One region of the Flintibacter sp. P01028 genome, then DNA from elsewhere that is predicted to be linked to it. Evidence: predicted binding sites of a transcription regulator. Region 1 holds the regulator's gene; each other region holds the start of a gene.

Evidence for each region. The regulator NrdR, encoded in region 1, represses ribonucleotide reductase genes. The targets are predictions, from matches to a motif close to CACNANATNTNGTG.
Region 2: a site for NrdR is predicted at 5,718-5,731, ahead of nrdD (anaerobic ribonucleoside-triphosphate reductase). Genes of this name have one in related genera too.
Region 3: a site for NrdR is predicted at 5,823-5,836, ahead of ACEVJK_RS03405 (ribonucleoside triphosphate reductase). Genes of this name have one in related genera too.

Annotation. Positions count from the first base shown of each region.
Region 1 is NZ_JBHEVC010000006.1:22,797-30,526, forward strand. Features, by position in the region: gene ppk1 (polyphosphate kinase 1) at 1-948, opposite strand, end outside; gene ACEVJK_RS10390 (phosphatase) at 945-1,850, opposite strand; gene ACEVJK_RS10395 (alanine/glycine:cation symporter family protein) at 1,958-3,361, opposite strand; gene nrdR (transcriptional regulator NrdR) at 3,554-4,009, shown strand; gene ACEVJK_RS10405 (glutamine synthetase III) at 4,298-6,412, opposite strand; gene dapF (diaminopimelate epimerase) at 6,622-7,413, shown strand; gene ACEVJK_RS10415 (LL-diaminopimelate aminotransferase) at 7,506-7,730, shown strand, end outside.
Region 2 is NZ_JBHEVC010000003.1:261,612-269,341, forward strand. Features, by position in the region: gene ACEVJK_RS08055 (Crp/Fnr family transcriptional regulator) at 1-357, shown strand, start outside; gene ACEVJK_RS08060 (ABC transporter substrate-binding protein) at 397-1,473, shown strand; gene ACEVJK_RS08065 (ABC transporter permease) at 1,460-2,239, shown strand; gene ACEVJK_RS08070 (ATP-binding cassette domain-containing protein) at 2,236-2,817, shown strand; gene nrdG (anaerobic ribonucleoside-triphosphate reductase activating protein) at 2,864-3,382, opposite strand; gene nrdD (anaerobic ribonucleoside-triphosphate reductase) at 3,487-5,613, opposite strand; gene mnmA (tRNA 2-thiouridine(34) synthase MnmA) at 5,920-6,996, shown strand; gene ACEVJK_RS08090 (hypothetical protein) at 7,030-7,332, shown strand; gene ACEVJK_RS08095 (hypothetical protein) at 7,445-7,730, shown strand, end outside.
Region 3 is NZ_JBHEVC010000001.1:687,239-694,968, forward strand. Features, by position in the region: gene ACEVJK_RS03385 (metal ABC transporter ATP-binding protein) at 1-202, opposite strand, end outside; gene ACEVJK_RS03390 (metal ABC transporter substrate-binding protein) at 199-1,140, opposite strand; gene ACEVJK_RS03395 (hypothetical protein) at 1,280-2,191, opposite strand; gene ACEVJK_RS03400 (NAD(P)/FAD-dependent oxidoreductase) at 2,299-3,216, opposite strand; gene ACEVJK_RS03405 (ribonucleoside triphosphate reductase) at 3,314-5,701, opposite strand; gene ACEVJK_RS03410 (anaerobic ribonucleoside-triphosphate reductase activating protein) at 5,889-6,581, opposite strand; gene ACEVJK_RS03415 (hypothetical protein) at 6,585-7,730, opposite strand, start outside.

The DNA of each region.
Region 1 (7,730 bases):
GTCACACAGGGCGGCCGCGCTTTCAGCCGGCAGGAGGGCGGCCAGGGCATAGGCATACTCCAGGCGGATGGGACAGCGGGTCTTAAAGACCTGATCCCGGTTTAAGCCCAGGCGCTGGCAGAGAAATGGGATGAGCTTATCCCCCTTTCCCCCCTGGAACTCCAGCCGGACCGGAGAGAGGCGGGCCCGCTTTTTGACCAGTTTTCGCATGTGCTGGCGGAAATCCTCATCTACATCATAGCTCTCGTCCTCCGGGCTGATATCCGCGTTCCGGGTGACGGCCACCACGGCCTTTTCCGTGACTGTGAACTGGTCGAAGATCTGGTCAGCGTAGGAGAGAAGAAGATCCTCCAGAAGAATGTAGTGCAAGCCCCGCTCCTCCAACCGCAGAAAGGGGGGCAGGCTGGTGGGGACAGGGAGAAAGCCAAAGGAGTCCCGGCCGTCCCGCTTTAGGCATAGGGCCACCGCCAGCCCCTTGTTGGGCAGGTGGGGGAAGGGGTGGTGCAGGTCTACCACCAGTGGGGAGAGGATGGGGCGCACCTGGCTTTGAAACCAACTGTCCGCCTGCTTCCTGGCCTTGCTGTCCAGCTGTTCCATAGACAGCCGGCAGATGTTACAGGAGCGCAGCCGCAGGTCTAACTGGTCAAAGACCTTGTCCCGCTGCTTGTACAGGGGAGGGACCGCCTTGAAGATGGCCTCCAACTGCTGCTGGGGGGTGCGGCCGCTCTTATTGTCTATGTGCTCCTCTTTCACCAGGGCCATATCAGTAATAGAACCCACCCGAACCATGAAGAACTCGTCCAGGTTGCTGGTAAAAATGGCGGCGAATTTCAGCCGCTCCATCAGGGGAACGGACTCGTCCCTGGCCTCAGCCAGTACACGCTCATTAAATTTCAGCCAGGACAGCTCACGGTCCTGGGTATACCGGTAGTCCGTTGGAAGGCTCATCCCGCTTCCCCCTTTAGTACCCTGTGGTGGAGGTAGCCCTCCCGGACGCCACAGGAACTGACCAAAATCTCTTGAAGCTGGTAGGCCTGCGCCACTGTGTCCAGCACTAGAAGGCCGGGGATCAGCGTGTGGATGCGGTCAGGGGCGGCCTTGAGCAGCAGATGCAGGTGGTCGTGGTCCGGCTTTTTCAGAGTTTTCAGCAGGCGGCGAAGCTCCTGGGCGGACAGGGTATGGCAGTTCTGAGGGCGGCCAAACAGGCGGTTTGCCACCTTACAGGCCGCACGGGCCGTACCGCCCACCCCGCAGGCCTGGGGGATAGAAGGGGGAGCGGGGACAAAGTGGTCCAGCTGCTCCCTGATATGGGCCCGGATGGCCTTCCGCTCCTTCCCTGTGGGATGTAGGTGAGCGACATACTGGCTAAACAGGGATAGGGAACCCAGAGGGAGGGAGCAGGAGGACAAGATCTGTCCCTCCCGATAGTGGACTAGCTCGGTGGAGCCGCCGCCCAGGTCGATGAGCAGGCCGCTGTTAGGCCCAGTGGGGCTGACAGCCCCCAGGTAGGAGAGACGGGCCTCCTCCGCTCCAGACAACACATCCACGGACAGGCCGGTGTCCCGCTGGAGCTGGGCCACAGCGTCCTCGGTATTGGAGATGTTGCGCAGGGAGGCGGTGGCAAAGACATGAGGCTGGTCAAAGCCCAGGTTTTTCATCAGATCCTGATATTCCATCAGGATTTGGCTGGCAGTCTGAATGCCCTGGGGCGTCATGGTGCCCCCCTCTACATAGTCGGCCAGACCGGCGGTCACCTTGCGGTTCATCAGCAGCCTGGCGCTGCCCTCCTCGCACTGATAGATGGACAGTCGAACCGTATTGGAGCCAAGGTCTACTACGCCGTGTATCATGGCAGATACCCCTTTCCCATATGAAAGATCGATGGGTACAGTGTTCCCAGATCTGACAAAAATAAAGCGATCCTCTCTGCCAAACCGGGGCAGGCGGATAAATTTTATTATAGCATATCATGGTGGGGTTTTCTTTGATGAAATGGTAAAATGGAGGTTAAATTTGCGTGCCGCAGCTCTGTCCACTGCCGCAGGGTGGAGAGAGCCTCAGGGGCCAGCATAAGGAGGGCGGCCAGATTGGGAAGGGCCATCAGGGCGTTGGACAGGTCCACCAGCAGCCAGATAGCGCCCGGCTCCCACAGAGCGCCGGCCAGAGTACAGGCCAGAAAAACCGTCCGATAGGCCGGGAGTAGGCGATCACTCCCTGAGAGATAGCGCAGGCACTGCTGTCCGTAGTAGCTCCAGCCTAGGATAGAGGAGAAGGCAAAGAGGAGGAGGGACAGGGCTACCACCCCCTCCCCGGCCCGGCCTAGTACAGAGCCGAAGGCGGCGGCGGTAAGCGGGGCACCCGTCAGCATGGATGGATTCGCCGGTTCCCACGCGCCGCTGACCAGGATGGTAAGAGCGGTGACGGTACATACCACCAGCGTAGATAGAAATACCTCAAAGATACCCCACATTCCTTGTCGGGCAGGGTGGTCCACCTGGGCGGCCCCGTGGGCCATGGCAGAGGTGCCCAGCCCCGCCTCGTTGGTAAACACTCCACGTGCCACCCCGTACCGCAGGGCGGAGGCCACCGTCCAGCCGGCTCCGCCGCCCAGAGCGGCGGAGGGGGACAGGGCGCAGGTAAAGATGAGCTCCACAGCTTCAGGGATAGCCCGCCAGTTGCCGGCCAGTACAAGAGAGCCGCTGCCCAGATAGAGCAGAGCCATGGCTGGGACCAGGGCGGAGGATACCTTGGCGATGCGGCCGATGCCGCCCACCATCACCAGTCCTGCCAGCAGGGTGGTGACCACGCCTACCCAGACCCGCTCCAGGCCGAAGGCGGCCTCCAGGGAGAGGGCGATGGAGGAGGACTGAACTAAGTTGCCCCCGGCCAGGGTAGCGGGCAAACAGGCCAGAGCAAACCAACCTGCAAGCAGAGGAGAGCCCACGCCGTCCCGCAGGTAAAACATGGGCCCGCCCTGGAGTCCCCCGCCGGGAGCCGGCCGCTGATACTTTACGGCCAGCAGCTTCTCACCACAGCCTGTCATCATAGCCAGCAGGGCTGAGATCCACATCCAGAAAACGGCCCCAGGCCCGCCCAGGGTCAGGGCGGTGGCCACCCCGGCGATGGAGCCCGTTCCCATGGTGGAGGCCAGGGCGGTGGCCAGAGCTTGGAGGGAGGACAGGCCGCCCCCCGCTTTTTTCCTACCATGGAACAGGGAACCGAGCGTGGAGCGCAGCCACAGGCGGAAACCGAAGATTTGAAAGAAACCGGAACCCAGAGAGTAGACCAGGCCGGTAAGAAGAAACAGCCCCAACAGCCAGGGCGACCAGATGAAGTCTGTCAGACGGGCTAGAAATTCCATATCGTATCACCTCGCTCTACCACAGATATGCCGGAAAAGAGGGGGACAGTCCTGTTTTTTACCCTTGTCTAGTTCTGGCCTGCTGTGTTATAATAACCATATAATGGTTATAAAAACTTGATTTTGCCCTGCTCCTTCGTCGGGACCGCGAGAGATGGCGGAGAGAAAGACAATACCTGGGAGGTATGTGGTATGAAGTGTCCCTACTGTGCCTATTTGGAGAGCAAGGTCGTGGATTCCCGCCCCGCGGACGAGGGGGCCAGCATCCGCCGCCGCCGGGAGTGTCTATCTTGCCACAAGCGGTTCACCACCTATGAGACTATGGAGAGCCTTCCCCTGATGGTGGTGAAAAAGGACGGCAGCCGCCAGAGCTTTGACCGGAACAAGGTACTCAGCGGCCTGATCCGGGCCTGTGAGAAGCGCCCAGTGCCCTACCATATGCTGGAGGAGATGGTCAATGAGATCGAGCAGGTCCTCCAGAACAAGATGGAGCGGGAGATCAGCTCCTCCGAAGTGGGCGAGCTGGTCATGGAGCGGCTGAAGAAAATCGACGAGGTGGCCTATGTCCGCTTCGCCTCGGTGTACCGTCAATTCAAGGACATCAACACCTTCATGCATGAGCTGAACAAGCTGCTGGAGGACAAATAGGGATGTCCGCTACCCAGAAAAAAACGACAAGATGACCCATAAAAACCGGATAGTCGCAGGAAAGCGGAGCCCGGGGCGCAGAGGAAGAGCGCCTCGGGCTTTTTTGTTTGAATGTCCATGAATAGGAAGGATACAACAACGATATCCGCCCCCTCCGCACCTTTATCCACCCCATTCAGTACCACACTTTTCGTGGCTCATTATGACGGTTTTTGTTGGGACGGGAACAAGGGAAATAAGAGACCTCCCCGCCGGCGGCGGGGAGGTCTCTTCATGTTGCGGACAAGATCATACTTCGAAAAGGAGGTCACCGTAGGTGGGGACAGGCCACAGGTCCTTATCCACCAGAAGCTCCAGCTCATCCACCGGGTGGCGGAGGGCGGCCATAGCGGGCACAACAGCGTCGTGATAGGCGTGGGCCATCTCCTTGATGTCCTGGATGGTGTCCACACGGTCCATCAGAGGTTTGAGCTGGTCCAGGGCGGCGGAGGCGTCGGCCAGATAGGAGCTGACTTGGATGAGCAGCTTGCGTTGGACGGTGAGGTCGGCCTGGGGACAGCCGGAGGCCACAGCGGCTATGGACTGGCCCAGCCGGGTGGTATAGGCGATAGCGGTGGGGATGTAGTGCTTGGAGGCCATATGGATCATGGTGTTGGCTTCGATCTTGATCATCTTCACATAGGTTTCGTACATGATCTCCGCCCGGGCCTCCAGCTCGGTCTTGGTGTAGATGCCGAACTTGGAGTACAGCTCCTCGGCCTTGGGGGTGGTGAGGGCGGGGATGGCATCCACCATAGAGGGGAGGTTGGGCAGGCCCCGGCGGACAGCCTCGGCCACCCACTCATCAGAATAGCCGTCGTCGTTGAAGATGATGCGCTGATGCTGGCTCATCCAGTCGTGGATCAGCCTGGAGCATGCCCCGTGAAAGTCCTCGGCCCCCTCCAGGATATCGGCAGCCTGGCAGAAAGCCTCGGCCACGATGGCGTTCAGGGCCACATTGGCCTCAGCGATGGAGTCGGAGGAGCCCACCATGCGGAACTCAAACTTGTTGCCAGTGAAGGCGAAGGGGGAGGTGCGGTTCCGGTCGGTGCCGTCCTTGTCCAGGACAGGGATAGTGGATACGCCGGAGTCCAGCTTGCCGCTGGCCAGCAGCTTGATGGATTCAGAGTTGGACACGATCTGTGCCACCACGTCGTCCAACTGGTCCCCCAGGAAGATAGAGATGATGGCGGGCGGGGCTTCCTGAGCGCCCAGACGGCTCTCGTTACCCACGCAGGAGGCGGAGCAGCGCAGCAGGTCGGCGTGGTCGTCCACCGCCTTCATGATACAGGCCAGCACCAGCAGGAACTGGAGGTTTTCGTTGGGCGTGTCGCCTGGAGCCAGCAGGTTCTCCCCCTGATCGGTGGAGATGGACCAGTTGTTGTGCTTGCCAGAGCCGTTGACCCCCACGAAGGGCTTTTCGTGGAGCAGGCAGACCAGGCCGTGGCGAGTGGCCACCCGCTTCATGGTCTCCATGGTCAGTTGGTTCTGATCAACGGCCAGGTTACAGGTGGTATAGATGGGGGCCAGTTCATGCTGGGCGGGGGCGGCCTCGTTGTGCTGGGTGGTGGCGGGAATCCCCAATTTCCACAGCTCCCGGTTCAGGTCAGCCATAAATTCGCCCACCCGTGGGCGGATCACGCCGAAATACTGGTCGTCCATCTCCTGCCCCTTGGGGGCCGGAGCCCCGAAGAGCGTTCTGCCGGTATAGATCAAGTCACGGCGCTTGAGGTACTTGTCCCGGTCTACCAAGAAATACTCCTGCTCGGCCCCTACGGAGGGGGTAACTTTTTTTGCCTGGGTGTTGCCGAACAGCCGCAGGATGCGCAGAGCCTGGGTGTTGATGGCCTCCATGGACCGGAGGAGGGGGGTCTTCTTATCCAAGGCATCGCCGGTGTAGGACACGAAGATGGTGGGGATGCACAGGACGGTGCCGCAGGACATCTCCTTGACAAAGGCGGGGGAGGTCATGTCCCAGGCCGTGTAGCCCCGGGCGTAGTGGGTGGCCCGGAGGCCGCCGGAGGGGAAGGAGGAGGCGTCTGGCTCTCCCATGATCAGCTGCTTGCCGGTGAACTGAAGCAGGGTTCTGCTGTCCTGCGGCGGCGTGAGGAAGGAGTCGTGCTTCTCGGCGGTGATGCCGGTAAGGGGCTGGAACCAGTGGGCGTAGTGGGTAGCGCCCTTTTCCACGGCCCAGTCCTTCATGGCAGTGGCCACGATGTCAGCGGTGGCCATGGAGATGTTGCCGCCGTTATCCATCACATCTACCAATTCGGCGTATACCTTTTTGGGCAGGCGTTCCTGCATGACGGTTCTGCTGAATACGTTGGAAGCAAAAATTTCAGTGATACAGTCGCTCAAGCTGATCAGCCCCTTTCAAATTACTACCATAATAGCCTATCTCTCCCCCCTATGGCAAGAAAAAATCTTGCAAATATCCCGTCGGAGCCAAAAGAAGTTGTAGAGAAAATCCACAAAGGGGCCACCCGGAGGGCGGCATGAGAGGAGAGGGGGACGCATAGGCTGGACCGGGGTGGCGGCGCTTGCGCACCTTCACCCCAGAAAGGGGCGAGAATATGCGTTTTACAAAGATGGAGGGGCTGGGCAACGACTATATTTATGTAAACTGCATGGAAGGGGAGCCGGAGGATTTACCGACTCTGGCAGTCCGGTTGTCTGACCGGCACTTCGGAGTGGGCGCGGACGGACTGATCTGTATCAAACCAGGGCGGACCGGAGATTTTACCATGGAGATGTACAATGCCGACGGTTCTCGGGGGGCCATGTGTGGGAACGGCATCCGCTGTGTGGGCAAGTACGTCTATGACAGGAAGCTGACCCGGAAGACCTGCCTGACTATTGACACCGATGCCGGCCCCCGTGGGCTAGAGCTGGCGGTGCGGGGAGGGAAGGCGGAACAGGTCACCGTAGACATGGGGCAGGCGATTCTCTATCCAGAGGTGGAGCTGGAGGCGATGGGGGAGCAGTACACGGTCCACCAGGTTGGAGTGGGGAACCCTCACGCCGTCATTTTCTGCCCAGACCCAGAGAGGGTCAGGCTGGAAGAACTGGGCCCGGTGCTGGAATGTCATCCCAATCTGCGGGAGCGGTCCAATGTGGAATTTGTGTCCTGTCAGGATGGGCATGATCTCCGCGTCCGGGTGTGGGAACGAGGGAGCGGGATCACCCTAGCCTGCGGCACCGGGGCCTGCGCCGCTTTTGAGGCGGCCAGACAGCAGGGATTGTGCGGAAGTCGGGCGGAGGCTCGTCTACCCGGAGGGACGCTGGGATTGGAGTGGAGGGAGGGACGGATCTTTATGACCGGCCCAGCCCGGACGGTGTTCGAGGGAGAGATAGAGATGGGATGAAAATTTCAGTTTTCCATTGACAACCCCCTGTACATCAGGGATAATATCAACCATTAAGACCTTAGAAACTGCCATACGAAGGAGTTGGTACCATGGTAAAGATCAATGAGAACTATCAGAAGCTGCCCGGCAGCTACCTGTTTTCTGAGGTAGCCCGGCGCATCTCTGTCTATTCCGCCGCCCACCCGGAGGCCAGGATTATCAAGCTGTCTATCGGAGATGTGACCCGGCCGCTGGCCCCAGCGGTCATCCAGGCCATGCAGAAGGCCGTGGAGGAGATGGGGACTTTTGCGGGGTTCCACGGCTATGGTCCGGAG
Region 2 (7,730 bases), on a different contig from region 1:
CGGCGGAGCAGCCGCTGCCTGATGCTGCCTCAGAACAGCATGGACCGCTTACTGGCTCAGGACGGGCCGCTCCGGGAAAACTACCTGTGCTACCTCACCGGCCGAATCCGCTTTCTGTCCGGCAGGCTGCAATCCCTGGTCCAGTCCGGAGCCGAGGGAAAACTGGCTCGGTACCTGCTGGCCAATGTCCGGGAGGGGCAGCTCACCTGTGCCGCCACCGACCTGGCCCGGCGGCTGGGCTTGAGCCGTGCCTCCCTCTATCGGGCTTTCCAGTCCCTGGAGGAGAGCGGCCTCATCTCCCGCCACGGAAAGACCATCTCCATCTCCGACCCGGCCGGTCTGGAAGGGTTCCTGTGAGCTTCTGTCCCCACCGCTCTATCAGAAAGGATGATCCACATGAAACGAAAACTCTCTCTCTTGCTGTGCGCCGCCCTGGTGCTGGCCAGCCTAGCCGGCTGTAAACCAAGCGCCAGTAAGAACGACTCCTCCAGCTCTGCCTCCGGGGACATCTCCTCCGGCGGTTCCTCGTCAGGCGACTCGTCCCAGGAGATTCCCGGCCCGTCTGATATTCCGGAGATCAACTTTATGGTCCTCAGCGGTCCTACCGGCGTCGGGGCCGCTTATTTGGTGGACAGCTACGCTGCCGGCAGCGCCCCCACAGACGCCCCATTTACTTTGAACACTACTGTTGTGGCGGACAACAATCAGGTCACCGATGCCCTGGTCAATGGCTCCGCCGATGTGGCCGCCATCGCTACCAACGTGGCTGCCAATCTGTACACCAAAAGCGATGGGGCCATTCAGGTGTTGGCGGTCAACACTCTGGGGGTGCTCTATATTCTGGAGAAAGGGGACAGCGTCCACTCTATGGCTGACCTGCGGGGCAAGACAATTTACGCCACTGGCCAGAGAGCAAACCCGGAGTATGTATTGGACCATCTCCTCACGGCAAACGGGGTGGACCCCTCTACCTTAGACATCCAGTGGATGACCGCCCAGGAGGTTTCGGCTAAAATGGTTTCCTCGGAACAGGCCATCTGTATGCTCCCTGTCCCCGCCGCCACCGCCCTGATGGTACAGGACACCGGCGTTCGTCAGGCCCTGTCCCTGTCTGACGAGTGGGAGAAACTGGATCAAGGGGTCCTGCCCATGGGCTGCGTGGTAGCCCGGACCGAATTCATCCAGGAAAATCCCATGCTGATCGACGCTCTGCTAGACCTGTACGGCGACTCCATCACCTTCATGACGGAGGAGGGCAACGCTGCTGACGGAGCCGCCCTGGTGGCGAAATACGGCATCGCCCCCAATGAACAGGTGGCCCAGGCGGCCATTCCCCAGTGCAATCTGACCTTCTTAACGGGCCAGGAGATGCGCGCCGCTCTGGAGGGCTACTACGCCGTCCTATTCCGTACCGACCCCGCTTCCATCGGCGGCGGGATGCCCTACGACGCCTTCTACTATGGCGGGGAGTAAAGGGCGGCCCAATTTCATCCGCGCCTTGCTGCCCCCGGCCTTCTGGCTGGGGGCTTGGCAGCTTGCCGCCTGGTTGGTGGAGCTTCATGTGGAGGGCCGGGGGAACGAACTGCTCCTTCCCTACCCCCTCACCGTGTTGGCCGCCCTGGCCGCTCTGGTAGGACAGGTTTCCTTCTGGGCCTCCGTGGGGGCCACCTTTCTCCGGGTGGCAGCGGGCCTGTTCGCCGGAGTGGTGCTGGGCGGACTGCTGGCCGGTCTCACCTGCGCCAGCTCCTGGTGTGCCCGGCTCCTGTCCCCGCCCATCCGAATCATCCGGGCCACCCCAGTGGTCTCCTTTATCCTGCTGGTCCTGCTATGGACGCAGCGGGACCAGGTACCTGCCATCATCTCCGCCCTTATGGTTCTGCCGGTTACGTGGGAGAACCTGGTCCACGGCATCGAGGCCACTGACGCCCAGCTTCTGGAGCTGGCCCGCGCCTACCGCTTCTCGCGGAGCAAGGCCATACGGCTGATCTATCTCCCCTCTCTCCGGCCATACTTTCTCTCCGCCCTCATCACCTCTGTGGGTCTGGCCTGGAAATCCGGTGTGGCCGCCGAGGTGCTATGTACCCCCTCTTTGGCCATGGGCACTCAGATTTACAGTTCTAAGCTCTCTCTGGAAATCCCGGATCTCTTTGCCTGGACCGCTGTGGTGGTGGCCCTCAGCCTGGCGCTGGAGCGTGGACTCCGGCTGATGCTGGAGCAGAAGGGGGGGACTCAGTTGTGATCTCCTGTCGATCACTCAGCGTCTCCTTTGGAGAGAAAAAGGTGCTGGACCGCTTTTCCCTCTCCCTCCCCGATGCCGGCATCACCGCCCTGCGGGGTCCCTCCGGCTGCGGCAAGACCACCCTGCTGCGGGTGTTGGCCGGTCTGGAGCGGCCCCAGAGCGGCACGGTCTCCGGCATCAGTCCCAGGGAGATCGCTATCCTGTTTCAAGAAAACCGCCTTCTCCCCTGGCGGTCGGTGGGACAGCACCTCACTGACGTACTGCCCAAGGATCGCTGGAAGGACGTGTCCCGACTGCTGGAGTTGGTGGAGCTGGGCGGCGAAGCATCCGTCTATCCCCCCGCCCTGTCCGGCGGCATGGGCAGACGGCTGGCTCTGGCCCGGTGCCTGTCCCTCCCCGCCCGGCTCTATCTGCTGGATGAGCCCTTTGCCGGGGTGGACCGGGAGCGGGCCGGGCGTATCATGGACAGGATGAGGACATTGGGCCTGCCTATCCTGCTGTCCAGTCACGAGGAGGATATCCTGTCCATGGCGGACCGGGTTATCCCTCTGGATGGCCCTCCCCTGCGCCTCCTCTAATAAAACGGGAGCCCCGGCTGTACCGCCGGGGCTCCCGTTCTCTATTTTATTCCGCGCCGTCCCACAGCACTGCCGCCCCCGCTCTCAGTGAAGCGGGCACGTCAATCAACCGCTGGTTGGACGATCCCCGGAACCGGAGGGACAAATCCTTCTTTTCCAGGACAAAGGGCCCGTCCACCAGTACATCCAGTTCCTTTAACAGCTCCTGGCTGTATTCTCCCACCTGGCTGTCCCGAAGGCTTTCAAACAGATAGCCGGAGTAGCACCAGATGTCCTTTTCTGGAAACCGGGCTCGGACCGCCCGGACCAGTTCCAGCACCGCCCGCTGGTTCTGAGGCTCGAAGGGCTCGCCCCCCAGCAGGGACAAACCACGAATGTAGGGTTTGGACAGGCAATCCAGTATCTCCTGTATCTGCTCCCCGCCGAAGGGCTGACCGTATGCGAAGTCCCAAGTCTCCGGGTTAAAGCACTCTTTGCAGTGGTGGGTACAGCCAGACACAAAGATGGAAGTCCGTACCCCCGGCCCATTGGCCACGTCGATGGGGCGAATGTCGGCATAGTTCATGGCAAAACCTCCAAACTTTCCGGAATGAGGAATAAGGAGTTAGAAATGGGAACACGGGGGGGCAACGGACCCATCACAGCCGACCTCCTCAATTTCTAATTCACTTAAAGGTGCAACACTCTGGACTTGATCTCCTTGGTTTTGCCCACGTTCCAGTAGTTCTCTCCCAGATAGCCGCAGGTACGGCGGGTGACGTTCATCTTGGACCGATCCTTGTTGTGGCAGCAGGGGCACTCCCACTGGTTGTCGTCGTTGATGACGATCTCCCCGTCGAAGCCGCACACCTGGCAGTAGTCGCTCTTGGTATTGAACTCGGCGTATTGGATATTGTCATAGATGAAGCGGACAACCTCCTTCATGGCCTCCAGATTGTGGCGCATATTGGGGATCTCCACATAGGAGATGCACCCGCCGGTGGAAATCTTCTGGAACTGGCTCTCAAAGGTGAACTTTTCAAAGGCGTCGATGTGTTCCCGCACGTCCACATGATAACTATTTGTATAATACCCCTTGTCAGTTACGTCAGGTATCGTGCCAAACCGCTCCTTATCAATGCGTGCGAAGCGGTAACACAGAGATTCGGCGGGTGTGCCATAGAGGGCAAAGCCGATATTCGTCTCCTTCTTCCAGTCGTCACAGGCCCGGCGCAGCCGGTTCATCAGCCTGAGGGCGAACTCTGTGCCGCCCGGCTGGGTGTGGGAGCAGCCCTTCATCAGCTTGGTCACCTCGTACAGCCCGATATAACCCAGAGAGATGGAGGAGTACCCGCCGTACAGCAGTGGCTCAATGGGAGCCCCCTTGGGCAGGCGGGCGATTGCCCCGTACTGCCAATGGATGGGTGAGGAGTCGGACTTCACGTTTTTCAGCGCGTTGTGCCGGCACATAATGGCCTCGAAGCACAGGTCCAGCCGCTCCTCCAGCAGCGTCCAGAACTTCTCCTCATCCCCCCTGGCCAGAATGCCAATCTGGGGCAGGTTGAGGGAGACCACTCCCTGGTTGAAGCGGCCCTCGAACTTATAATTCCCATTCTCATCCTTCCAGGGGGCCAGGAAGGAGCGGCAACCCATGGGCGAGAACACGTTGCCCTCATAGTTCTCCCGCATCTTCTTGGCGGAGATATAGTCGGGGTACATCCGCTTGGCGGAGCACTTGACGGCCAGTTCCGTGATGTAGTCATATTTGCCCCCTTTGAGGCAGTTGTGCTCGTCCAGCACATACACCAGCTTGGGGAAGGCGGGGGTGATATAGACTCCCTTTTCGTTCTTGATGCCCTCCAGCCGCTGGCGCAGCACCTCCTCCACGATCATAGCGTTCTCTTCCAGATAGGGGTCATCTTCCTGGAGGTTGAGGAACAGAGTGACAAAGGGAGACTGTCCGTTGGTCGTCATCAGGGTATTGATTTGATACTGGATAGTCTGGACACCGGATTTCAGCTCATCCCGCAGACGGTCGGCCACCAGCCGCTCCAGGGTAGCCTCGTCCACCTGTCCGGCACATTCATAGGCGATGTGCTTTTTGAATTTCTCCCGGCTGCGGCGGAGATACTTGCCCAGATGGCTCATATCCACGCTCTGCCCTCCGTACTGGTTGGAGGCCACGCAGGCGATGATCTGGGTGGTGACGGTACAGGCCACCTGGAAGCTCTTGGGGCTCTCGATGAGCTTGCCGTTCATCACAGTGCCGTTGTCCAGCATATCCCCAATGTTGATGAGGCAGCAGTTAAAAATGGGCTGGACAAAGTAGTCTGCATCGTGGAAGTGGATGGTCCCCTCGTCGTGGGCCTTGGAGATATGCTCGGGCAGCAGGATGCGCCGGGTCAGATCCCGGCTCACCTCCCCGGCGATATAGTCCCGCTGGGTGGCTGCGATCATGGTGTTCTTGTTGGAGTTCTCCTCTGCCAGCTCCTGGTTCTCGTTGCGCAGCAGAGAGAGGATAGACTCGTCGGTGGTGTTAGCCTTGCGTACCAGGGCCCGGTTATAGCGGTAAATGATGTAGGTCTTGGCCAGGTGGAACTTGTTTTCCTCCACCAGCCCCTGCTCCACCAGGTCCTGGATGTCCTCCACCAGCATCCGCTGGCGCTTGAGTCCCTCGATGTGGTCGATGATGGCGTCGATGCGCGCCCGGTCAAGCTGTTCCTCCGGCGGCACCTCGGCGTTGGCCTTTTCGATGGCGGTAACGATCTTGCTTCGGTCATAATCCACGATGGTCCCATCGCGCTTGATCACTTTCATAGCTGGTCTCCCTCTCCCGTATCTTTATGGTATACTATCTAACCGGCGGCATGGCCGCCAGACACTGTCAGGGGAGAAGTATACCATGTCCTTTTTGTTTTGTCCACTACATCTTGTATGTCGCCTCTTATTTTTTACCAACGGATACAACATATATTTTTTGAAGAAACGAGAGAAAACGGGAACTTTCTTTCCTCTTTCTGGCCTTTTTGGTTGATACAAGGGCCAAAGTGTGATATACTTTGTAACGAATTTCGGCAAATCGCCGGATTGACCCTTATTTGTCCCGGCAGGAGGTGTCCCCATATGCAAAATCGAATCGCTGTGGCCATGAGCGGTGGTGTGGACAGCTCCACCGCCGCCTGGCTGCTTCAGCAGGAGGGACACGACCTAGTGGGCGTTATGCTGAAGATGTTTGATGGCGCGCTGGTCAACGGGAGCCGGGAGGATGACAGACCTCCAGATGGCGTGGAGGACGCCCGGGCCGTGGCTGGGAAGCTGGGTATTCCCTTCTATGTGCTTGACGCCCGCGCCCCCTTCCGCTCCCATGTTCTGGACACCTTTACCTCCGCCTATGAGCGGGGGCTTACCCCTAATCCCTGCGTGGTCTGCAACCGGTATGTCAAATTCGGCTTTTTACTCCAGCAGGCCTTGGAGTCAGGCCGGGATAAGGTGGCCACCGGCCATTACGCCCGGCTGGAGCTGGACCGGGGGAGCGGCCGCTGGCTGCTGAAGAAGGCGGCCCATCCAGAGAAGGACCAGAGCTATGTACTGGCTGGTCTAAACCAGGAGCAGCTCTCCCGCTCCCTGTTTCCCCTGGGCGCTCTGTCCAAGGAGGAGGTCCGCTCCATTGCCGCCCAAGCTGACCTCATCAACGCCAAGAAGGGGGACAGCCAGGACATCTGCTTCATCCCCGACGGGGACTACGGCTCCTTTATCCGCCAGTATACTGGAAAGAGCTATCCCTCCGGCCCCTTTTTAGATGAGGGCGGAGCGGTCCTGGGGGCCCACACCGGCATCATCGACTACACCCTGGGCCAGCGGCGGGGGCTGGGGGTATCCTCCACCCGTGGGCGCCTCTATGTCAAGGAGGTCCGGCCCCAGGATAACTCCGTGGTACTCTCCTGCAATGACAGCCTGTATGGCTCCACCCTCACGGCGGCGAATCTGAACCTCATCGCCTGTGACCACCTTTCTGCTCCTGTCCGCCTGCGGGCCAAGGTCCGCTACCGCATGGCGGAGCAGCCCTGCACTGTGGAGCAGACCGGGCCGGACACCATCCACCTCGCTTTTGACCAGCCTCAACGGGCCATCACTCCCGGCCAAGCCGTGGTCCTGTATGACGGTGACACGGTGGTAGGTGGGGCCACCATTACCCCCTGATTCCTCACAGATACGAAAGGAGCTCCCTGACCCATGAGCCACAAGAAGTATAAAAAGCGCCACTCCCAGTCCACCATCAATGCCAAACGTCAGGCCAATCAGGCCAAGCTGGCCGACGAGAAGGACCGCGCCAGGAAGCGGATGGACCCCACTGCCCGCACCCTGCTCTTTGGCAACCTGGTTTTTCTGTCCATTACCGTGCTGCTCGAGCGGAACGGGCTCATCTCCCCCCTGTTCAGCGGCGCCTGCACAATCATCGGTGTCATCTTGCTGATTCTGGCCCTGTGGTTCCAGTTCGGCGGGAAAGGCCAGGACCGCTGGAATGGCGGCAAATAGGCCCTCTTTTTCCAGGCCCGCAGCCCTCTGGTATATCTGTTGCTTTTTGGAGGAAACTGGTATATGATAGTGGGCACGACTTCTTTCTCCGTTTAAGGAGGCACACAATACAATGCGAAAAGAAATCATCCTGCCGGGTCTGGCCCTGGGGGGCGGCCTGGCGGGCTTTGGACTGCGCCGCTGGCAGTGGCTGTCCGCCTATGACGCCCAGACTCAACTCTATCTCCACGGGGCGCCGGCCACCTTTGCCCTGCTCGCCCTGACGGCTCTCCTGGTCCTGGCCTTTCTTGTCCTCTGCCGTGGAAAAAGGAGGCCGGAGGGATTCCTGGACGCCTTTTTCTGTCCCTCTCCCGGTTTTATGGGACTGATGGCCGCCTCCGGCTTCTGTTTTTTAGGGG
Region 3 (7,730 bases), on a different contig from region 1:
TCTGCCCTAAAATGCTTCGAAAAAGGGTGGATTTGCCAGCGCCATTTGGTCCGATCAAAGCCACGATCTCCCCACAGTGTAGGTGGAAGGACACATCCTCCAGGATCTGGTCCCCCTCCATGCTGACGGACAGGCCCTCCAGTTTCAGGCAGCAGGAGTCGGCGCAGCCACCGGATAATTTTCCATGCTTGAACTTTCTCATCCCAGAGCCTCCCTCACCGTCTCTAGATCTCCCTTCAGCCGGGAGATGTATTGCTCCATGATCTTCTCCAGTCCCCAGTCCTGGGGCACGTCGTCACCGCTCATCAGCATATCCAGCATCCAGACCTGACAGCCCGTCTCCCGTCCGATAGCGTTGGCGGTGGCGTCAGAGCCGTTGACCTCGGTAAAGATTGCCGGAATATCATGCTCCCGCACCAGCTGGGAGATCTCCACAATCTCCTTGGCGGAGGCCTCGCTGCCCGCCTCCTCCTCGATGGCAGCCAGCAGCTCCAGATCAAAGGCCCTGGCAAAATATTGGAACCCGTCGTGGAAGGTAATCAGTTCCCGGTGGGTCAACCCACCACCGTCCCGCCCCTGGTATGTATCCAGCAGCTCTCTCTCCACCAAGTCAGCGGCCAGCCCAGTATTGGTCCGGAGCAGAGGCTCCCACTCCGGCATAATTTGAACAAGTCCCTCTACTAGATTGTCCAACATGGTGGGCACGCTGGCAGGGTCCATCCAGTAGTGGGGGTCATAATGGCCGTGATCATGGTCCTCGTCCCCTTCCTTGTGGTCGTGGGAGAGATTTTCCAGCAGCTCTGCTCCAGCGGAGCAGTCCACCACCTCCGCGTCCGAGGTGGCTAGGGCATCGGACAAAAAGTCCTCCAGCCCCGCCCCGTTCAGGGCAATCAGGTCGGCTCTCTCCAGCTTTTTCATGTCCGCCATGGACAGGGTGTAATCGTGGAGGCAGCTGGCGCTTCCTGTGTCCAGCCGCTCTACCACTACCCCCTCCGTCCCATCGGTCACCGCCCGCGCAAACAGATAGATGGGATATGTGGTGGCCACCACAGTCACTCTTTCCTTTTCTTCCTGGGCCGCACATCCAACTGCGGGCAGGAGCAAGGCCAGCAGCAGGAAAGCTAAAATAATCTTTTTCATGGAAACCTCTTTTGAAAAAATTGAATCCCCTGGCCGCACCTGCGGCGCATGGGGTATCCGGAACTGATTTAGTATATCGCAGTTTCCTCTGTTTGTAAAGGAAGGCTGTCCGCCAGTAAGCGGACAGCCTTCCTTTTCATTAAAATATTCCGGGGACGAACAGGGCCAGCACCCAACCCAGGGCCAGCGACAGGCCGTTGGCAGCCAGCGCATAGGCGGCGAGTTGTTTCCCCCGCCCCTTCCCACCGGGCATGAGGCCGAGATAGGCCCCTCCTTCTGCCAGCACCACCCCCAGCTCCATCAACAGATAGGGCAAGAACAGGAACATGGTGCCATTCTTATAGGCGTACCAGTTTAGTCCCAGGTTCAGCGCGCCCTGGGTAAGCAGGTTGACAACCAGAATCAGCGCCATCTGCCCCCTGCTCCGCAGATGGAACAGCCAGGCCACCCCCAACTCCGCCCCAACCGTCAGCACCACCCGGACGGCCAAGGAAACCAGCTCCTTGGTGTAGTCATAGCTCCGAGCCGCCGTTGGGAGCCGGACCGCCCCGCCAGGCTCCAACTCCGCCCCGGACAGATCCAGATGGTAGTAGCTGTCAAAGGCGTACTGCTCGCAGGTCTGGCTAAGAACGACGGCATTCTCCCCCGGAAACCACAGCGCTATCTGGAACTGGTCCGGCGGGTAGTAGGTCCAGGCAAACGCTCCATCGGAGGCGTCCCACACCTCCTGAAGGAAAAACCAGTCCCTCCTCTCCTCCTCATACTCGGCGAAGGCAGCCCATGCGGGATACTCCGGATCAAGCTGGGTATACCGTGGCAAGATATGCTGGTTTTTTACCCACTGCCCCCTCTCACTTTCCCGCCACAGAGAGCTGTGTGGGCCGGTGGAGGAACGGGCAGACAGCAGGGTGGCCCAACAAGCCCGCCCCTCCAGTCCCTCGATCGTTACATTCACTGACGGCTTGGGCCCCGTGTCCCCGTAGACGGGCAGAGCCATGGCGGACAACATCAGAAGCAGGCAGGCCAATCTGATCAGCGTCTTTTTTCTCATGTCATTTCCCTCCCAATCATCCATGTCCCCGCCACTCCCGGCGGTACATTTCTACTGGTATAGACGGAAAAACACGCTTCTCATGACAGGTCCGGGGCCATCCTCATTTAATTCTTGCGCTGGTCCACATAGCGGCAGGCAGCCAGACCAGCCACAGCCCCGTCGCCCACGGCAGTAGTCAGCTGGCGGACCTCCTTCGCCCGACAGTCACCGGCGGCGAAAACCCCAGGCAGGCTTGTAGCGCAGTCCTCATGGACCACAAAATAGCCTCTGTCGTCCGTCATGACCAGGTTGGCAAATATCTCGTTCCGGGGCTCCTGACCCACGGCCACAAAAAGGCCGTCAACCTTCAGCTCCTCCTCTGTCCCCCTCTTCCGGTCAGCCAGCCGCAGGCCGGTCAGCTCCCCGTTGGCTTGTAACAGGCCGGTCACCTGGCTAGACAGGCGGAAGTCCACATTGTCACGGCCGCGGAGCTGGTCCACCAGCCGCTGTTCCCCCCGGAACAGGTCCCTTCGGTGGATGACCGTCACTTGGGCGCACCGCTGGGACAGAAAGAGGGCCTCCTGGAGGGCCGCATCACCGCCGCCCACCACCGCCACCGGACGCCCCTGGTAAAAGGCCCCGTCACACACCGCGCAGTAAGACAGGCCAGCTCCCACCAGGTCGGCCTCCCCAGCCAGTCCCAGCTTCCGGTGGCTCACCCCAGTGGCCAGCACCAGGGCCAGACACTCCTCCGTTCCTCCGTCCGTTGTCAGCTCAATAACCTCTCCTCTGGTGCGCATGGCGGACACGCCCTCCATCCGCAGCTGCGCCCCCTGCTCCCGGACCTGCCGGGCCAATTGGTCGGCAAAGTCGCCGCCCCTCATGCCGGGCAGTCCCGGATAGTTCTCCACCAGGGGGGCATAGGCGATCTGACCGCCCAAAGTCTCCTGCTCCAGGACCAGGACCGACTTGCCCGCCCGGGCAGCATACAGGGCGGCAGTCAGACCGGCGGGCCCGCCGCCCACAACGATAATATCATACATATCAAAGCACCTCTTCCTGTCAGGTCGTGGAAGGAAAAACAGCCCCGGAATCCGGGGCTGTTTTTATGATACACGAGTTTGTCCTCCAGCGCAAGGGTCATCCTACACTGGCGGGCCGATTCTCCTGGATAAACTGGCGGATGGGCCCCAGGCCAACCACCTTCGCCGGGCCGCCCTGTCCCTCAAAGACTAGGGTTGGGGCCTGGCGGACGCTGTATCGAGTGGTCAGGTCGGGATTTTCCTCTGCCAGCACCTTCCGGTAGGGGATGCCCGCCTTCTGTAACTGTTCCTCCGCCTGACGGCAGTTGGGGCAGGTCCGGGTGGCGAAGAGCATCAGTTCCTCCGTGGGAACAGGCCGGGCCGCATGGTCCTCCACCGTCACTTGGCTGCCGGCGATGCCCGCCCGGCGCAGAGAGGAGCGGCTAATGTCGTACACCTTTCGGTCCTTGAACTCCTGACTCTTGCCGTCGTTCCAGTTCTTCACCGGGCGGTAGTAGCCGGTAATACGGCTGTACACCTCGGCTTCCTTGCCACAGTGGGGACAGACGTGCTGCTCCCCTGCCAGATAGCCGTGGTCGGCGCAGACCGAGTAGGTGGGGGACATGGTGTAGTAGGGCAGCTTATAATTCTCCGCAATCTTCCGCACCAGGGCGGCAGCCGCCTTCCAGTCGGGCAGCTTCTCCCCCAGGAAGGCGTGGAACACAGTACCTGAGGTATAGAGGGTCTGGAGCTCATCCTGGACATCCAAGGCGGAGAAGATATCCTCGGTGTAGCCCACGGGCAGATGGGAGGAGTTGGTGTAGTAGGGGGTCCCGTTCTCATTGGCGGTGATGATGTCGGGGAACTGGGCCTTGTCGTGCTTGGCGAAGCGGTAGGTGGTGGACTCGGCGGGGGTGGCCTCCAGGTTATAGAGGTCGCCGTACTTCTCCTGATAGTCGCTTAAACGCTCCCTCATATGGTTGAGCACGTCCTTGGCAAAGGCCTGGGTCTCCTTGTGGGTCAGGTCAGCCTGGAGCCACTTGGCGTTGAGCCCCACCTCGTTCATGCCAATCAGGCCAATGGTGGAGAAATGGTTATCAAAGCTTCCAAGATAACGTTTTGTATAGGGATACAGCCCCGCATCCAGCAGCTTAGTGATAACGGTGCGCTTGGTCTTCAGCGATCTGGCCGCCACGTCCATCAGGTGGTCCAGTCGCTTGTAGAAATCCTCTTCACTCTCCGCCAGATAGGCGATGCGGGGCAGGTTGATGGTGACCACGCCCACAGAGCCGGTGGACTCGCCGGAGCCGAAGAAGCCGCCGGACTTTTTCCGCAGCTCCCGCAGGTCCAGCCGCAGGCGGCAGCACATGGAGCGCACGTCGGAGGGCTCCATATCGGAGTTGATGTAATTGGAGAAATAGGGGGTGCCGTACTTGGCGGTCATCTCAAAGAGAAGCTTGTTGTTCTCCGTTTCGCTCCAGTCAAAGTCACGGGTGATGGAGTAGGTGGGGATGGGATACTGGAAGCCCCGGCCATTGGCGTCCCCTTCGATCATGATCTCGATGAAGGCCTTGTTGACCATATTCATCTCTTTTTTACAGTCGCCGTAAGTAAAGTCCATCTCCTTCCCACCCACGATGGTGGGCAGGTTCTCCAGGTCCTTGGGCACCGTCCAGTCCAGGGTGATGTTGGAGAAGGGGGCCTGAGTCCCCCAGCGGGATGGGGTGTTCACGCCGTAGACAAAGGACTGGATGCACTGCTTGACCTCCTTCTGGGTCAGGTTGTCCACCTTGACAAAGGGGGCCAGATAGGTGTCGAAGGAGGAAAATGCCTGGGCCCCAGCCCACTCATTCTGCATGATGCCCAGGAAGTTGACCATCTGGTTGCACAGGGTAGACAGGTGGCTAGCGGGGGAGGAGGTGATCTTACCCGGAATACCGCCCAGCCCCTCCTGGATGAGCTGCTTCAGAGACCAACCGGCGCAGTAGCCGGTGAGCATGGACAGGTCGTGGATGTGGATCTCGGCGTTCCGGTGGGCGTCAGCAATCTCCTGGTCATAGATCTCACTGAGCCAGTAGTTTGCCGTAATAGCCCCGGAGTTGGACAGAATCAGACCGCCCACGGAGTAGGTGACGGTGGAATTCTCTTTCACCCGCCAGTCGTTGATCTGCAGATAGTCATCCACCAGGTCCTTGTAGTTCAGCAGGGCGGAGTTGACATTGCGCACCTTCTCCCGCTGCTTGCGGTACAGAATATAGGCCTTGGCCACATCGGCGTAGCCCGCCTCAGACAGCACCCGCTCCACACTGTCCTGGATATCCTCTACGGCGATCCGGCCGTCCTTGATCTTGGGCTCAAAATCGGCGGTGACCCGCAGGGCCAGCATATCGATCACACTGGGGTGATACTGCTTCTCCATGGCCTCAAAGGCTTTGGTAATGGCGGCGGATATCTTGTTGAGCTCAAAGCTGGCGGCGGTGCCGTCCCGTTTTGTCACCTGGTACATCAGAAGTCCCTCCACATTTCTTTCTATGACAAAGCCGGCCTCTCCCGGCGTTTCAGCGCCTTTTTACTATACCACCGGCTGGAGCGGCCGTCAATATATAGTTTCAAATATTTTCAACAAACACAATATCTTGTTGCTATATACAAAAAGGCGAGGGCAACTTTTGGTCACCCTCGCCAAAGCCCTCTCACTCCAGCCCCCGCAGGCTCACCTCGTCCACATAAGGGCGAACCAGGGCGGCGAAGCCCTCCAGCTCCTCTCGGGAGCAGGGGTGGAGGCCCGGCTGGAGTACGGTGTCCCGGTCCGCGAAGGACTGGAGGAAGTACCTCCTGGCGCCGGACAGCCAGGGGCCGATGGCCCGGAAGGAGTCCCGGTTGTGAAACTCCCGTACCACGGTGGTCCGAAATTCATAGTCCACCGCCCCAGACAGCAGATAGGACACGCTGTCCCGGACAGACGCCAGCTCCAGGCCGTACACCCCCGCTGTTTCCCCGTACCGCTCCGGGCTGTTCTTCACGTCCATGGCCACATAGTCCACCAGCCCCTCCTCCACCAGCCGGCGCAGCCGGTCCGGATGGGTGCCGTTGGTATCCACCTTGACCCGAAAGCCCAGCTCCTTGATCTCGCCCAGCAGTAGGGGCAGGTCGGGGCGCAGCAAGGGCTCCCCCCCTGTGACGCACACCCCGTCCAACAGGCCCTTTCGTCTGTTCAGGAAGGCCAGAAGCCCCTGGTCGTCTGTTTCTGGGGGACAGGTGCCGGTAACCAGCTCGCCGTTATGACAGAAGGGGCAGCGGAAATCGCAGCCGCTCAAAAAGACGGTGCAGGCCACTTTGCCGGGATAGTCCAGCAGCGTCATTTTTTGCAGTCCGTGTATCTCCATGGCTTATACCTCCTCTCTCTCCGTACGGGCCAGCTCCTGGGGGCTGTCGGCGGGCCGACGGCGGACCGTCAGCCTATCCAGGTACCGCTGGTCCTCTTCCTCCCCCTCCGGTCCGGGACGGTGTTCTAAAAGTGTCTGCTGGAGCCGGTCCAGCTGCCCTTCGTCCAACACGGGGTGGCAGACGCTCCCCATAGTCTGCGGCTGTGTGTTGGCCAGCCAGGGGTTGCGGTACAGCTCATGGAGGGCGTCTATTCCCCGGCCCTCGCCGGCCTGGGCCAGCAGGACCTCTATATCCTGGTCGGTCACCCGGAAATGGAGATTGCCCTGGTCGTCCAGATAGCCGGTTTTGGCACATTGGCCCAGAGAGCGGGGAAAACCTCTCAGCGGGATATAGAGCCGGTCTCCCCTGCCCTCCGCCAGCTGCTGTGCCGTCCAATCCCGGCTGTTCTCCAGCAGGCCAAGGATCTGTTTGCGCAGGTCAGGTCTCCGGTAGAGCAGGGGAGAAAAAATCTCAGAGGGCTCCCCGGTGTAGTAGTCCAGCGCCTCCGTCTCGCCCCCCTGCCAGCATACGAAGTAGTAGGGAGTAAAATACTGCTCCAAAGGCTCTCCGCTATTGAGGACCACCCGGCTCACCCGCTGGGGCAGATTGCGCTCGATCCGCTCCTGGCCGGACCAGGGGTCCAGGATGCGCCGCTTCAGAGCCTCCTCCTCCAATACCACCCGCTCGTCGAACATGTCCAGTGGCAGTCCGTCCCGGAAGGGTACCTTGGCTCCCTCCTCATGGTGGAGGGAAATGTAGAGGTCCTGGCTGTTATAGGGGATCAGCCGGGTACCGGGCTGATACTCCCGCGTCAGGGGAATCAGCCCCAGGGCGTCCACATAGAGCCGCCGCAGCGACCGGGCCGGGTATATCTTCCTACCTCTTTGGATGGACTTGGCACACAGCTGGGTGTATTCCAACCCCTGGGGTCCTTCCACGATGTGCCCCTGGGTTATCAGCGCGGAGTAGAAACTCTTGGCCATCTCCACTCCCTCCAGCCCAAGCAGGCGGAGCAAATCGTCCCGGTCCTTCAACCGCTGGCTGGGGGCGCACTCCATCACCGCCCGGTCCATAAATTCCTCCAGCACAGACCAATCGCTCTCCAACTC